4 regions of the Allobosea sp. 01N443 genome follow, and region 3 is predicted to be linked to each of the others. Evidence: predicted binding sites of a transcription regulator. Region 3 holds the regulator's gene; each other region holds the start of a gene.
What was found. The regulator PhoB, encoded in region 3, activates phosphate uptake and scavenging genes when phosphate is short. The targets are predictions, from matches to a motif close to TGTCATNNANCTGTCAT.
Positions count from the first base shown of each region.

Region 1: AC1DRP_RS16730 (alkaline phosphatase) is a predicted target of PhoB. The motif match lies at 1,487-1,503, and genes of this name have one in related genera.
Region 2: AC1DRP_RS17545 (CorA family divalent cation transporter) is a predicted target of PhoB. The motif match lies at 1,458-1,474, and genes of this name have one in related genera.
Region 4: AC1DRP_RS24370 (HAD-IIA family hydrolase) is a predicted target of PhoB. The motif match lies at 1,549-1,565, and genes of this name have one in related genera.

Region 1 is NZ_JBFTRC010000061.1:20,982-25,207, forward strand. Features, by position in the region: gene AC1DRP_RS16730 (alkaline phosphatase) at 1-1,429, opposite strand, end outside; gene AC1DRP_RS16735 (SDR family NAD(P)-dependent oxidoreductase) at 1,750-2,613, opposite strand; gene AC1DRP_RS16740 (hypothetical protein) at 2,535-2,747, opposite strand; gene AC1DRP_RS16745 (hypothetical protein) at 3,151-3,735, shown strand; partial or broken gene AC1DRP_RS16750 (Hsp70 family protein) at 3,732-4,172, shown strand; gene AC1DRP_RS16755 (Hsp70 family protein) at 4,207-4,226, shown strand, end outside.
Region 2 is NZ_JBFTRC010000066.1:22,660-26,178, reverse strand. Features, by position in the region: partial or broken gene AC1DRP_RS17550 (cation diffusion facilitator family transporter) at 1-469, shown strand, start outside; gene AC1DRP_RS17545 (CorA family divalent cation transporter) at 394-1,389, opposite strand; gene AC1DRP_RS17540 (glycoside hydrolase family 25 protein) at 1,495-2,463, opposite strand; gene AC1DRP_RS17535 (glycoside hydrolase family 25 protein) at 2,572-3,504, opposite strand.
Region 3 is NZ_JBFTRC010000002.1:32,952-37,177, reverse strand. Features, by position in the region: gene pstB (phosphate ABC transporter ATP-binding protein PstB) at 1-141, shown strand, start outside; gene phoU (phosphate signaling complex protein PhoU) at 190-909, shown strand; gene phoB (phosphate regulon transcriptional regulator PhoB) at 943-1,641, shown strand; gene AC1DRP_RS01165 (YnfA family protein) at 1,761-2,081, opposite strand; gene AC1DRP_RS01160 (TIGR03862 family flavoprotein) at 2,156-3,373, shown strand; gene greA (transcription elongation factor GreA) at 3,383-3,850, opposite strand.
Region 4 is NZ_JBFTRC010000120.1:9,391-13,616, reverse strand. Features, by position in the region: gene AC1DRP_RS24375 (MurR/RpiR family transcriptional regulator) at 1-707, opposite strand, end outside; gene AC1DRP_RS24370 (HAD-IIA family hydrolase) at 704-1,462, opposite strand; gene AC1DRP_RS24365 (ABC transporter permease) at 1,660-2,583, shown strand; gene AC1DRP_RS24360 (ABC transporter permease) at 2,590-3,507, shown strand; gene AC1DRP_RS24355 (ABC transporter substrate-binding protein) at 3,567-4,226, shown strand, end outside.

The DNA of each region.
Region 1 (4,226 bases), on a different contig from region 3:
AGGTGTCGACCTTGGTGGGGTAGCCGTCCACGTCGAGCGGGCCGTAGTTCGGCGGCACGGAGTCGGCGTAGACGCCGAGCTTGTCGCGCAGGAGCTGGCCCGGACGGTCGTCGTCATAGGTGCCGATGATCGAGATCGGATGGGCGTGATCGGGCACCACGATGATCAGGGTGTCGTTGCGGTCGCCGGCGAAGTCCTTCGCCACCTTCACCGCGTTGTCGAGCATGATCGTATCGAACACCGAACGCTCCCAGTCGAGCGAATGGCTGTACTTGTCGATGCGGGCCGACTCGACCATCAGGAAGAAACCGTCCTCGTTGCCCTTGAGCATGTCGAGCGCAGCCTTGGTTTGCTCTACCACGTCCGGCTGGTCGGGGAACTTCGAAACCGTGCCCTTCTTGGTCAGCCGCAGATCGAACGCGCCGTCGATGTTACCGGTGTTGTAGAGGCCGAGCAGCTTTTTCGAGCCGGCCGCGACAGCCGCGTTCATTTCCGTCTTGGTGGTCGCGAGCGTGTAGCCCGCCTCCTTGAACTTGGCGATGAAGTCGAGCTCATCGGTCCGCTTCGAACCGTGGGTCGCCTTGGACAGGAAGTTCGGGGAGCCGCCGCCCATGATCACGTCGGGCTGCACATCGTGGAACATCTTGACGATGTCGTTGAAATCCGAGCGGCGGCGGGTGTGGGCCACCATCGAAGCCGGGGTCGCGTCCTCGATTTCCGAGTTGGTGACGACGCCGATCGCCATCTTGCCGCGACGCTTGATCACCTCGGCGATGGTCTCGACCTTGGGATGGTCGAGCGTCAGGGCGTTCTTGGCGCAGTAGACGCCGAGTGCGTTGACGCAGGATTTATGGCCGGTGGTGTAGGCATGGGCGGCATTGGCGCTGTCGGTCACGATCGAGTCCGTGCCCGAGGTCGAGATCAGCGCCATGTTGGACATGTCGTCCATGGCGAGCTCGCCATTGTAGCGACCTTCGTCCCAGCCCTTGGAGAGAATGCGGGCCGCGGTGCGGTTGGCGACCGACATGCCGTCACCGATGAAGAGGATGACGTTCTTGGCGCGGCGCGGCTGGGTGGTGGCGAAGACCTCCCATTTGACCGTCGCCTTGTTGGTTCCCTGCTTCGCCTCGACGGTATAATTGCCCGCCGGAAGCGTCGCGCCACGCAGCCACAGCGCCGAATGCTTCTGGCCTTCCTCGTTCTGCATGAAGGTCGTGGCCTTGCCGAAGATTTCGGCGGCCGGCTTGCCGTTGATCGTGACCGCGACATCGGCCGAGGTCGGCGCGTTCGGGAACTCGACCTTGAAGTCGAAGCGCGAGCCCTCGAGGATTTCGGCACGGTTGATGGGATAGATCGTCTGCGCGGCGACAGGGGCCGCAGCGAAGGCGCTGCCAATTGCTACCGCATGCCAAAGCGTTCTCAGTTGCATCCCCAACCTCCGATAATCCGTGATCCCTTGGATGGGGTGAGCTAGTTGCAGCCGCACATGACAGGATGGCGACAGCCCTGCATGTTGTTGAATACCATCCGACCACGCCTGCCCCAACATCAACAGGGCATCCAGGGACGGCCTGCCCGACCGATGCGCGGTTGCACCATTCCGAAGACGGGCGACCTCGACGCCCGCGTCCCGGGCATGAGCGACGCGAGGGCGCGTCCCGAGCCGCCAGCGCGTGCCCCGATGGCCGGCCCGTGTGAGATTGCCAGGGGCCGATCGTGGCTCGACCTCAGGAGGCGCTGCGGTTTCGCCTAGCAGGCGAAGGACAACCTGGCGCCGCCGGATGCTTCGATGGACTGTCCGGTTACCCAGCGGAATTCGTCCGAGAGCACGGCTGCGATCACGGCGCCCACATCGCTGGCCTCTCCGAGACGCCCCAACCCCGTCTTCTCGACGATGGACTGAATGATCTCCGGATAGCGATCGAACGCATCGTCGCCGATCCGGGTCCTGGTGGCGCCCGGCGCAACGGCGTTCACGCGGATGCCGCGGCGGCCGAACTCCTTGGCCATGTAGCGGGTGAGTACGGTCAGGCCGCCCTTCATCGATGCATAGGCGGAATAGCCCGGCTCCATGCCGCTCTGCAGGGTCGAATTGCTCGTCACATTGACGATGGCACCGCCGTCAGCAAGCACTGGAAGCAGAGCCTGGGTCAGAAAATAGGGTCCCTTGAACAGCACCCGCATGAAGGAGTCGAAGAGCTCCTCGCTGGTGTCCTCGAACAGGGCCATCTGTCCGAAGCCCGCATTGTTGACGAGGTAGTCGAAGGAGCCTGCGTTCCATTCGCGCTGCAGCATTGCCGTTGCCTCATCCCGGAACGCCGCGAAGCTGTCGCTGCGCCCGACATCCAGGTGCAAGGGAACCGCCTTGGCGCCCCTTTGCCTCGCTGCCTCGACCACATCGCGCACGCGATCCTGGCGCTGCTGACGCCGACCGCGCGTCGTGTCGCGGTCGGTGTCAGTCGGCGTTCCGGCGCAACGGCCGGTTTGGCACGCCGCAGGGATCGAAGCTCTTCCTTCCCAGGTGAGGGATCGGCTCAGGCCTTGATCGTCGTCGACTCCTGGCTGGTCCGGCCGAACAGGTCCCGCGCCCCGACGCGATAATGCCCCTCTGATTGGGTCGCATGCAGGTAAACGCTCGACAGCAACCCGACCGGGTTGATGACCTGCCACGGCCCGTTTTCCGTCGCGCTCCAGAGCACGTCGAAGAGCTGCGCGCCGCCATGCGCCGCCGGCTCCCAGAACAGCACCGTGTTGCTGCGGCCGTTGAGGCCGCCGAAACGGCGCCTTCAGCCCTGTCGGCGCCTGAGGCACCTCGCCATCGCGCCGCACCAGGGCGACGAGCGCGGCCGAAGGCAGGGGCATGTCGAGCGGCAGCGTGCAGCTCGTCTGTGCCCCGCCAATCTGGAGATGCTCGATCGTCAGAGCTGGCTCCTGGGCGAGTCGCATCGCCTCCAACTCGACCGGGTTCGCCGGCCGCAACGCGCAGCAACGGATCATCATCGAGTCCGATGTGATGCTCCGCGCCACGACGCCGTCTGACTGCTAGAGGCAAGTTCCTCGCACGAGTCACCGTCATTTTTGCCGGTGCTGGCGTTCTCGCACGGGGCGCACGGATCAGGGCGAGGCCTGACGCTGCTGAAATGCAGCCGCTTGCAGGTATTCAGCCTTCCGACTCTGTCCGTGCTCGGGGAAGGCCAATCTCGCCATGCGGCCCATGCGCCGAGCAAGTGCGCCTCATCGGTTTGCGAAGGGGAAGAGCGTGAGCAAGCCATTGCAGTCGAATACGAATCTCATACAATTCTAGCGTGTGGCTATTTCCGGCTGCGCCGGTCATGCCAAGAGCCGTCTTACCCTACGGAAATGTCGATGGATCCCGATCAGGCGGCCAACAGGGCCGAGGACGCGCTTCTTGAGCTCGCACTTGAAAGTTGGCGTTTCCAGAAGCTCTTCGGGCGAGCGTTGTCCAAGCTGGACCCACTGGAAGCGACACGGTTCACGAACCAGCATCGATATTTCCTCGGAAAGGTCGAAAGCTGCCTGGGAGCATCGGGAATGCGCCTGGTGAACCTCGAAGGCCAGCAATTCGACACCGGGACCGCCGCCACGCCCCTCAATATTGCCGATTTTGGACCAGACGACACCTTGGTCGTCGCGGAAACGATCGATCCGATCGTGATGAATTCTGCCGGCCTGCTGCGCATGGGCACGGTCATGCTCAAGAAGGTTGGAAGATGAGCCACTACGTCGGCATTGATCTGGGCACCACCAACAGCGCAATCTGCTCCTATGACGGGGAGACCGTCCAGCTCTACAAGAGCCCCGAGCAGAACGACGTGACGCCGTCGGCGATCGCGATCGACCGGCGCGGCAACCGCTATATCGGGCAGCGGGCCTACGAGAACGCACCGCGAAATCCGGACAGCACTGCCATGCTGTTCAAGCGGCACATAGGTACCTCGACGCCAATCCGCTTGCCCTCCGTGGGCATTACCATGACACCCGAGGAATGCTCTTCCGAGATCCTTCGCACGCTGTTTGGCTATCTGCCGGAGCAGATCCGCAACGACGAGACCGTGGCCACCGTGATCACCGTGCCGGCGGCGTTCAACCAGATGCAGAAGGACGCCACGATCGAGGCTGCGCGCGCGGCGGGGCTCGGCAAGGTGGCCCTGATGCAGGAGCCCGTTTGCGGCGGTGATGAGCGTCATGCGCAGTCGCCAGGGCGA
Region 2 (3,519 bases), on a different contig from region 3:
CGTGCTTGCCATCGTCGCGCTGCTCGGCGGCAGCCTCTATGGCTGGGTCTGGCTCGACCCGGCGGTGGGCATCGTCGGCGCGCTGGTGATCGCGCATTGGTCGTTCGGATTGCTGCGCGCCTCGGGAGCGGTGCTGCTCGATACTGTGCCCGACAAGGCTCTCGCCGCCGGCATCGAGGCGCGACTCACCGCCGAGGGCGCAGAGGTTGCCGACCTGCATCTCTGGCAGGTTGGGCCAGGGCATTGCTCGGCGATCGTCTCGGTCGTGGCCACTGATCCGAAGCCGCCCGCAGCCTACAAGGCACTGCTCGCCGGGTTGCCGATGCTGTCCCATGTCACCGTCGAGGAACCCGCGCATCGCCGCGCTGTGATGCATCAGGAGCCCGCCCGGGCTCAGTGGATCATGTCGCGGCGCTTGAGCAGTAGATACACGCTGAGCGCTGCCAGGGCGCACAGGATCACGACATAGACAAAGCCCCATTCGTTCTCGAGGAAGGGCAGGCCCTTGGTGTTGACGCCGAACAGGCCGGTGATCAGCGTCGCCGGCATCAGCGTCGCGGTCAGGATCGAGAGCACATAGAGATGGCTGTTGGTCTGGGCGGTCAGGCGCGAGGCAATCTCGTCCTGCAGCAGGCGGGCGCGCTGCTGCACGATCTGGACGTCGGTCAGCATGGTGTCGACGCGCTGCAGCAGGCGGCTGGCGGCGCTCTTCACGGTCTCCGGCGCAGCCCGTGTCGAGGCATTTTCGGAGAAGCGACGGAAGAGCTGGTGCAGGCCGTTGAGCTGGCGGTGCAGCCTCACCGTCCGCCGGCGGATCAACCCTAACCGGCGCGCCTCGTCGCTGACGCGCTCGTCGATGACATGGTCCTCGATCGAGTCGGTGTCCTCTGTCAGCTGCATCACCGCTTCGGCCACATCCTCGATGACGAACTCGATGATGCGCTCGAACAGCATCACCGGCGAGCTCGCCCGGTAGCCGGCCTCCAAGGCGTCGCGCGTCAGGCGCGTTGCCTGCATGGCCTGTCTCCGACCTGTCAGCAGAAACCGGTCGGCGATGATCCAGTGCAGCATGCCCATCTCGTCGGCGGGGCTGTCGACCTCGCGGATCTGGTCGAAGGTAATGCCCCAGGCGAAGTCACGATTGTGATGGAGGCGCTGGTGATCGTCCTGGGTCAGGAACAGGGTCTGCGCCTCGGCGGGCAGAGCGGTGCAATCGGCGACCCATTGCTTGGCMCGGCCATGCACGAGATCGAGATGGATCCAGACGAACTCGGCCTCGGGGAGGGCAAGGTCGGGCATCTCGCGGCGAGGAAGGAGATGCGCACGGCCGTCGGAATCAAAATGGTAGACCCAGACGAACCCGGCCCGGGATTGCAGATCATGGAGCATTCCGGCCACGCCCTGGCGGGCGATTTCTCATCAGAGGTTGCGCTGCCCGGGATCAGGGCGCGCGTCTCATGACAGCTTCGTGACAGCGCAGCGGGTGCCGCAAAGTCAATCGCGGGCGAGAGAGCCGGTCACTTGTGGATCACGGTTGGCGGTCGCCTTGCCCGGGACGCGCGCGGGAGGCAGCATCTTGAGCGTCGCGCCTCCGGCAGCCTGCGGCGCCTTGGAGCCGGCCGATGTCGCAGGTGCGCGGTTGCCGGCAACCTTCGGCTCGCCACCCCGCCACTTCCGGGCGCCGATGTCGAAACGGCCCTCGCGCCAGGCTGCGAATTCCCGCTCGGACCCGAAGAACGCGTTGCGGTCGACATCGCCGGTTATGCCGGGCACGCGTCCTGTGGTGGTGAACTGCCAGAATTCCCATTTGCTACGCTCATAGCGATGGCGCAGTGGGGCCGCGGTTGAGCGCAGCCAGTAGGGATGATCGTTGAACTCGCCTTCCAGCACATCCTCGTGGAAGGTGATGTCGGTATAGATGATCGGCTTCTTGCCAGTGTGTTCCTGCAGGCCCTTCAGCATCTCGCTGATCTTGGCCAGCGCCTTCTCGCGCGGGATCTTCTTGCCGCAGCTCTCCGACTCGCCGTTCCATTCGACATCGAGCACAGGCGGCAGGGCATCCGGGTCCTTCGGGATATGCCGCTTGAACCAGCGCACCTGATCCTTGGCCGGGCGGCACCAATAGACGAAATGGTAGGCACCGCGCGCTACGCCGGCCTTCTTCGCCCCCTCCCAGTTCTTGCGGAAATTGGGGTCGAGGTGGTCGCCGCCCTCGGTCGCCTTGATGAAGGCAAAGCGGGTGCCGGCATCCTTGACCTTGGCCCAGTCGATCTCGCCCTGCCAGCGCGAAATGTCGATGCCCTGGATAGCCTGGCGGCGTGCATCGCGGACGCCGTGATGGGGCGAGGCGTCGCCCTTCTTGGGATAGAGCGCGAGGGCAGGGCCGGAGCAGCCGAGTGCAAGGCCGAGAACTGCAAGAAAGCACCGCAGTCCCTTGTAATCGGTCTTCATACGCGCCGGCATCCGCCCCTCCTGCATGCAAACAGTGGTGCGGCAGTCGTGGTTAAGGCGCGGTAAGCGTTCGCTCGGATGCGAGCGGATGATTTCAGGGTTGGTTAACCGGCGCGCCCGCTATCCGCCGATCTGCAGCGAGGACGGCACCGGCTGCAGCGCGCCGGGTATGACCGGGGCGGGCGGAGCCTGGCTGACCGGAGGCTCGAATTCCGGATCATTGACGATGCTGGGGCTGGGTTGCGCCGGAGAGGCGCGCCGCTTGGTCCACTGCCTCCGGCCGATGTCGAACTCGCCGTTGATCCAGCCGATGAACTGCTCTTCGTCGCCGAAGAACGCGTTGCGGTCGACATCGCCCCTGATGCCCGGCACGCGGCCGGTCGTGGTGAATTGCCAGAAGGCCCAGGGGCGGTTCTCGTAGCGTGTCTCGGGCTTCGCTGCCGTCGAGCGGATCCAGTAGGGATATTCGTTGAACTGCCCTTCCAGCACGTCCTTATGGAAGGTGATGTCGGTATAGATGATCGGCTTCTTGCCGGTGAGCTGCTCGAGCTCGGTCAGCATCAGCTGGATCTTCTCCAGTGCCAGCGAGCGGTCGATCTTCTGCGGGCAGGTCTTGGAATGGCCATTCCACTCGACATCGAGCACCGGCGGCAAGGCGCCGGGGTCGTTCGGGATATGCTGCTTGAACCAGACTGCCTGCTCATGGGCGGGGCGGCACCAGAAGACGAAGTGGTAGGCTCCGCGCGGCACGCCGGCCCGGCGCGCGCCTTCCCAGTTGCGCAGAAAGGAGGGGTCGATGTGGTCGCCGCCCTCCGTCGCCTTCATGTAGACGAAGCGGGTGCCGGCGCCCTTGACCGCGGCCCAGTCGATCTCGCCTTGCCAGCGCGAGATATCGATGCCCTGGACGGCATAGTTCAGGGCGCTCGCGACGCCGGGATGCGGCCGGGCATCGCCCTTCTGCGGATATCGGCCCTCGAACGCCACGCAGCCGCCAAGGACCGCGAGCGCGGCGACGGCGACGGCGAGAAATGGGGCTGAACGGAGGCGGGACATGCGACGGGCGATCAT
Region 3 (4,226 bases):
ATGCAGCAGGCGGCGCGTATCTCGCAGTACACCGCCTTCATGTATCTCGGTGAGGTGATCGAATTCGACGCCACCAACACCATCTTCATGAACCCGCACAAGAAGCAGACGCAGGACTACGTCACCGGCCGCTTCGGCTGAACCGGCGCCCAGCCTTCCAACTGCTTTGCCGACAAAGGATACGCCGCGATGACTGATCACATCGTCCGCTCATATGATGCCGATCTCGAGGGGATCCGCCGCAGCCTGGCCGAGATGGGGGGCATGTCGGAGCGCATGCTCGGCGATTCGACAGTCGCCCTGGTGCGCCGCGACACCGGGCTGGCACAGAAGGTCATCAGCGCCGACCAGCGCCTCGACAATCTGCAGCGCGAGGTAGAGGAGAAGGCGGTGCTCACCATCGCCCGGCGCCAGCCGCTCGCCAACGACCTGCGCGAGCTGATCTCCGCCATCCGCATCGCCGCCGATATCGAGCGTGTCGGCGATCTCGCCAAGAATATCGCCAAGCGCGCGGTCGCCATCTCCGGCCAGTTCCAGCCGCCGTCGCGCGCGGTCGTCGGCCTCGAGCATATGAGCCGCCTGGTTCAGGCCCAGCTCAAGGACGTGCTCGACGCTTACGCCGTCAGCAACGAGCAGAAGGCCATGGAGGTCTGGCGCCGCGACGATGAGATCGACGCGCTCTATACCTCGCTCTTCCGCGAGCTGCTCACCTATATGATGGAAGACCCGCGCAACATCACCTTCTGCACGCATCTCCTGTTCTGCGCCAAGAATGTCGAGCGCATCGGCGACCACACCACCAACATCGCCGAGACGATCCACTATCTCGTCACGGGCGAAGCCTTGGACGCAGCCCGCCCGAAGCTCGACACGACCAATATCCTTCTGGACGCCGCCACCGGTGAGTGACCGGCGCCCGACACCTTTGGGACCGAGTGAGACATGCCTGCACGCATCCTGATCGTTGAGGACGAAGAGCCGCTGACCCTGTTGCTGCGCTACAATCTCGAAGCCGAGGGCTTCGAGGTCGACAGCGTCGCGCGTGGCGACGATGCCGAGCTGCATCTGCGCGATCATACGCCGGACCTCGTGCTGCTCGACTGGATGCTGCCGGGCCTTTCCGGCATCGAGCTCTGCCGGAGGCTGCGGACCCGTCGCGATACCGAGCGGGTGCCGATCATCATGCTCACCGCCCGCGGCGAGGAAACCGAGCGTGTGCGCGGCCTCGCCACCGGGGCCGACGACTATGTCGTCAAGCCGTTCTCGCTGCCCGAGCTGATCGCCCGCATCCAGGCGTTGCTACGCCGCGCCAAGCCGGGTCATGTCGCCGGCCTGTTGGCCGCCGGCGATCTCGAACTCGACCGCACCACCCGCCGTGTCCGCCGCTCAGGCAGCGAGCTGCATCTCGGCCCGACCGAGTTCCGCCTGCTCGAATTCCTGATGCAGGCGCCGGGGCGGGTCTATTCCCGGGCCCAGCTGCTCGACGCGGTCTGGGGCCGCGACGTCTATATCGACGAGCGCACCGTCGACGTCCATGTCGGCCGGCTGCGCAAGGCGATCACTCCTGACAACGCCAAGGACCCGCTGCGGACCGTGCGCGGTGCCGGCTATGCCTTCGACGAGACCTTTGCGCGGAGCTGAGACTTGGATCATCGGGGACTTGGATCATCGGGCCGGATATCGAATCCGCCCGACGATCTAACCGTCTATGGTTGCATCGGCCTTCCCGAAAACCGCAATCCACCTTTCGGGCCGATACCCTAGCGCGGCCCTGCGATAATAATCGCCGCGCCGGCGAGGCAGATCAGCCCACCGATAATGTCCCAGCGGTCGGGGCGAAAGCCTTCCACGGCCCAGAGCCAGGCGAGCGAACTGACGATGTAGACGCCGCCATAGGCGGCATAGGCCCGTCCGGCGGCTTCGCTCTCCGCCAGCGTCAGCAGCCAGYCGAACAGGGCGAGCGAAAACAGTCCGGGTACGAGCCACCAGATGGGCTTGTCGAGCCGGAGCCAGCCCCAGAACGCGAAACAGCCGGCGATTTCGAGAATGGCTGCGCCGAAATAGGCGGCGATGGTCGGCATGGTTCGTCCCTGTCGATGGCCTTCGGGGCGGGATTACCCTTGACCGCAGGGCGCGCTGACGGCAAGCCGGACCGATGCCCACACATCACGTCGCCATTATTGGAGCAGGGCCCTCCGGGCTGATCGCGGCCGAGCGCCTTGCGGCAGCCGGGGACACCGTCACGATCTACGATCGCATGCCCTCGCCGGCCCGCAAATTCCTGCTGGCCGGGCGCGGCGGATTGAACCTTACCCATTCCGAACCGCTCGACAGGTTCCTGCCCCGCTATCGCGATGCGCAAGCCTGGCTGGAGCCGGCCATTCGCGCCTTCCCGCCACAATCCCTGCGCGACTGGGCCGATGCGCTCGGGCAGGACACGTTCGTCGGCAGCAGCGGCCGCGTCTTCCCGCGCGCCATGAAGGCCTCGCCCCTGCTGCGGGCATGGCTGCGCCGGCTCGATGGTCTCGGCGTCGCCTTCGCGCCTGGGCAGCGCTGGACCGGCTGGAGCGAAGCGGGAGCTCTGACGTTCCGGAGCCGCGATGGCGCCGATGTCGAGGCGCGGCCCGACGCGACGCTGCTCGCGCTCGGCGGTGCGAGCTGGCCACGGCTGGGTTCGGATGGTGGCTGGGCACCCTTGTTGGCGGCGCGCGGCGTTGCGATCGCGCCGCTGCGCCCGGCCAATGGCGGTTTCACGGTCGATTGGTCCCAGACCATGCGAGAGCGTTTTGCCGGAGTACCGTTGAAGCGCATCGTCCTGAGCTTCGGCGGCCAATCCGTGCCCGGCGAGGCGATGATCGATGCGACGGGTCTGGAAGGCGGCGCGGTCTATGCACTCTCTGCCCCGATTCGCGAGACGATCCTGCGCGAGGGCAGGGCGGTCATCACCATCGATCTGAGGCCCGATCACGAGGCGGCACTGCTGGTCCAGCGCCTCGCGCATCGTCGCAAGGGCGTGACGCTGAGCAATCATCTGCGCAAGGCTGCAGGTCTTGCTCCATCCGCGATTGCGCTGCTGCGCGAAGCGGCGAAGGGGCCACTCCCCGAAGACGCGGAGAGGCTGGCCGCACTGATCAAGGCCGCGCCTCTGGTGCTCACCGGTCTCAGACCGATCGAGCGGGCGATCTCCACCGCCGGTGGCGTCGCCGCGGCCGAGGTCGAGGAAGGCTTCATGCTGAAACGCTTGCCCGGTACCTTTGTCGCAGGCGAGATGCTGGATTGGGAGGCGCCGACCGGCGGCTATCTGCTGCAGGCCTGTTTCGCGACCGGAGTCGCAGCTGCAGCAGGGATTCAGGCCTGGCTCGCGGATAGCTGAACGATCGCCTCAGGAGATCGCGATGATCTCGACCGCCTCAGTGCCGATGCTGACGCTCTCGCCAATGCCCTTGCCCATCAGCGCGCTCGCCAACGGCGCGACATAGGGCAGCGTTCCGTGTGCCGGATCGGCCTCGTCCTCGCCGACCAGCCGCCAGTTCTGCTCGCGCCCATCGGCCCGGCGGATCGTCACTGTCGAGCCGAAGCGGACGATGTCGTGCCTTTCCTGCGCAGGGGCCAGCTTGGCGCTGGCGCGCCGCGCCGCCCAGTAGCGGAACTCGCGCCGCGTCTGAGCGATCTCGGTGCGGTCGCCTCCGGCCAGCGCCGCCGCGTGTTCGTCATGCCAGCGCGCCAGCTGGGCCTCGATCTGTGCGAGCCCCTCAGGCGTCACGAGGTTCGGGTGAGGCGAGACTGGCCGGTCCGGCAGCTCGTCCAGGGTCCCTCTTTCCTCTGCTTCCTTGACGAAGGCGCGAGTCATTCTGGCCTCCTCCTATTGATCTCGGCACATCCGGCGAACCGGACCACAGCTTTCAGTGTTACGTCCTCACGACTGCTTGCGATGCAGCGCCAACCCGATGCTGGAATCTGAAGCGGCGATCACTTGGAGATGGGGATCAGGCACTGCCGAAGACAAGACCCGAACAGTCTACACCCCCGTGTCCGGCCGCACCATCAAGAGCAGAGCCATCGCGCGCTGCCCCTGGCCCCCGATCACGAGCGCAGTCCCGTTCCCAAGGGGGCAGCCGATGCCGGAAGAGCGCCGCGCTTGCGTCGGGCCGTCCGTCGCGGCCACCTTGATCCTGAGTTGCGAGACCCGACGGCGATCGTTGCGCGCGCAGGCTTCGATTGACTGA
Region 4 (4,226 bases), on a different contig from region 3:
GTCGTCGCGCCGGCTTCCTTGGCAAGTTTCGTGGCTGCAACCGTCTCGAGCGTGCTGCCGGAATGGGAGATGGTGATCACCGCCACGTCAGGCCCGGTCAACGAGGCGCTGATCGCCTGGACATGGGAATCGACCACGACCTTCGCCTCGATGCCGATGCGCAGCAGGCGGTAATTGGCATCCTCGGCGATCGGGGCCGCGCTGCCGATGCCGTAGAGCTCGACGCGGCGCGCCTTCAGGATCGCGGCGACCGCGGCCTCCATCGCCGTGGTGTCGAGCACCTTCATCGTGTCGTGCAGGGCCTGGAGATCGCTGCGGAAGATCTTTTCGATCACCGCACCGGTGTCGTCGGAACGGGCCAGATCCTCGTGGATGAACTGAACCGGTTGCACCAGATCGCGCGCCAGCGCGATCTTGACCTGCTGGAAGCCCCGCGCGCCGAGCTGCTGGCAGAGCGAGATGACGCTGCCCTCGCTCGCGCCGGTGCGCTCGGCCACTTCGGTGACCGACATATGCACCACCTCGGCGGCATGGGTCATGAAGAAATCGGCGATGCGGGCAGCTTTGGGCGGCAGGTTGGCGCGCAGCGCCTGCAGGCGTTCGAGTGCCCCCTCGAGACCGGGCGTGCCGGTGCCCTTGCGCCTTTCGGTGCCTGGTTCGCCGGGGGCGGCCTCGGCCGATCCGGGATTGCGATTCGACGCCGTCATGCCGGGAAGGCCAGCATGCCGGCCGGGTCACGACAAGGCGCATTCGCCGCGATGGCGGGGAAGACCCCGTCGCGAAGCTCGAAATAGCGCAGGCCAAGGCGCCGTGCGCCCTCACCATCGGTCGCCGGGTTGTCCCCAACCATCAGCACCGCATTCCTGGACAGCCCGAGCAGCGCCAGGCCGGCCTCGAACAAGGCGGGTTCCGGCTTGCCGATGATGCGGTACGGCACGGGGCCAGTGCAGGCGAGCAGCGCCGCCAGCAATGCGCCGGTCTCCGGCACCACCGCGCCATCCGGGCCGGGATGGACGAGATCGGGATTGGCAGCGACGAGCTCGGCGCCGCTGCGTACCGCATTGGCTGCAAGCATCAGGCGTTCATAGGAAAAATGCCGGTCGCGTCCGAGAAAGACGATGTCCGGCCGCTCCTGCACCGGGACAAGGCCGCGGTCGCGGGCATGGATCATCAGGCTCTTGCTGGCCATCATGGAGATGCGGGCTCGGGGCTGCCGGCGCGCGATTTCGTCGAGCGCGGTCGAGCCGGCAAGAACGATCCGGCGCGGCGCGATGACCAGGCCAAGACGCTTCAGGGCACGCGACAATTCGAGCGGCGTATGCTCGGCATCGTTGGAGACGATGACGAAACGGCCGTCCAGGCTTTCGAGAAAGGCATTGGCGCCGGGAAGCATCTGCCGGCCGCGCACCAGGGTGCCGTCGAGATCGACGAGACACCCCTGAATGCCGTGAAACGACCCCATCGCGCGAATCCAAACCCTGTCAGCAAGTGAGGCTCGTCCATGAACTGAGATAAACTCAGTGTCAAATTCAATATCGAATGAGATTATTTCATCATCCTGTCATGAAGCGCGGCCAAGAACGAGCCCGTCGCAGCACGGGCCACGACTGAGGCCGGGCATGCAGGGCGACGTCCGGCGGCTCCAGGCAGGAGGAAGACATGCTTGAATTCCTCGTAGGCCGGCTGCTGCGCATGGGCATCACGCTTTGGGTGATCGCCTCGGTCGTCTTCCTCGCCACGCGCCTGACGGGCAACCCGATCGACTTCCTGATGCCGGAAGGGCTGGATGCCGCCTCGCGCCGCGAGATGATTGCCTATTGGGGGCTCGATCGTTCCGTCGCCGAGCAGTACTGGCTGTTCTGGCGCTCGCTTCTTTCAGGCGATTTCGGCCTGGGATTGATGGAGCGCCGGCCGGTCGCGACGATCTTCACCGAACGGCTCTGGCAGAGCGCCTCGCTCCTGGTCGCGACCCTGGCGCTGACGATCTGCATCGGCGTGCCGGCCGGTATCCTGGCTGCCGTCTGGCGCGGCCAGGGGCGCGGCAGCGCCGTGCTCTTCACGGCCTTTTTCTGCTACGCCATCCCGAATTTCGTGCTCGCCATCCTGCTGCTGCTGGTCTTCTCCTACACGCTGCACTGGCTGCCCAGCGCCGGCTCGGCCACACTCGCGCATTACGTCATGCCGACGGTCGCGCTCTCGGCCTATTTCGTCGCGGCGCTGGTCCGCTACACTCGCAACGCCATGCTCGACGTCCTCTCGCAGGACTATATGCGCACGGCCCGGGCCAAGGGGCTCGCCGAGAGCAGCATCATTCTCCATCACGGCCTGCGCAACGCGTTGATCCCGGTCATCACGGTGCTCGGCCTGCAAATCACCACGCTCGTCTCGGGAGCGGTGGTGGTCGAGACCGTCTTCGCCTGGAACGGCGTCGGCGACCTGCTGGTCGGAGCGACGCTGCGCCGCGACTATCCCGTCCTGCAATTCGGCGTCCTCGTCGTCGCCTCCGCCGTCATCGTCGTCAACCTACTGGTCGATCTCGCCTATGCGCTGGTCGATCCGCGCGTGCGCCTGGCTGGAGCCTGAGCGGTCATGACCGATACCCTCGACGCCAAAATTGCAGGTGCCAAGATCGTGCTTGCCCCGCAGCACAAGCCGCGCCGGCGCTTCGCGCGTCCGGCCGGCATGAACGCCCTGGTCGTCGCGGCCGCGCTTCTGGCGCTCGTGCTCGTCCTCCTGGCGGTGCTCGCGCCCGTGCTTGCGCCCTTCGACCCCGACCAGCAGAAACTGCTGGCGCGGCTGCGGCCCCCGCTCGGTTTCGAGCGCGCCAATCCGGCGCATTGGCTCGGCACCGATCAACTCGGCCGCGATCTGCTCTCGCGCTGTCTGTACGGCCTCAGGCTGACGCTGGCGCTCGCGCTGTTTGGAACGCTGATCGGGCTCGTCATCGGCGTCGCGCTCGGGCTCGTCGCCGGGCAACTCGGAGGCCGGGTCGATGCGCTGGTCATGGGGCTCGTCGACATCAAGCTGTCACTGCCCTTCACGCTCGTCGCGCTGCTCGTGGTTGCGCTGGCGGGAACCGATGTCGCGGTGCTGATCGGCGTGCTGGGCATCGCCTATTGGGCCCATTTCACCAGGCTTGTGCGCGCCCAGGTCCTCGGCCTGCGGGAACTGCCCTTCATCGAGGCGGCCCGAGCCGCCGGAGCGACCCGCTGGCACATCGCGACCGTCCACATGATCCCCAATATCGTCTCGCCGGTCGTGGTGATGGCGAGCCTGAACTTCTCGAACCTGATCCTGCTGGAATCCGCCCTCTCCTTCCTCGGGCTCGGCGTCCAGCCCCCCACTGCCACGCTCGGCTCCATGGTCGGCCAGGGGCGCGACTACATGGCCTCCGCACCCTGGATCGTGGTGGTGCCGGCTGCGGCGATCGTGCTCGTGAGCCTCGCCGCCATGCTGCTCGGCGATTTCCTGCGCGACCATTTCGACGTGCGCCTGCGCGAACGCTGACGCGCCGCCTCCACCTTGCCTGCCGAACCACCTTCGCTCCAACCGAAAGGGCTGAACTGATGCTCAAGACCTTGCTGAAGACCGCGCTCGCCGCCGCGCTCGCGACAACCGCCCTGACCGGGCTTGCTCGCGCCCAGGAGCTCAAGGTCGGCGTGCAGAACATGGCGCCCTGGCTCGATCCCGGCCGCGATTTCTCCAATGTCGGCTCGCAGTTCTATTTCAACGCCTTCGACCCGCTGATCGGCAAGGACGCCACCCGCGCCGAGAGCGTCTGGCAGCCGGGCATCGCCACGAGCTGGAAGCAGGTTTCTCCGACCGAGATCGAACTCAAGATCCGCCAGGGCGTGACCTTCCACAACGGCGCTCCGATGACGGTCGAGGATGTGGTCTTCTCCTTCGACCGCATCATCAACGCGAGTTTTGCGCCCTATAGCGTGCGCAAGCGCGACACGCTGCCCAACATGGCCAAGGTCGAGGCGGTCGATGCCGAGACCGTGCGGATCACCGCGACGAAGCCCGAACCGCTGTTCGACACCCTGCTCAATGTGCAGCAGGGCATGATCGTACCTAAGAAATACATCATGGCCCTGACGGGCGATCCGAACGTCGCCGAGCCGGCCGATTTCGAGGCCTTCGCGCTGAAGCCCGTCGGCACCGGCCCCTACAAGATCACCGAATTCGTGCCGAACCAGCGCCTCGTCTATGAGCGCTTCGACGGC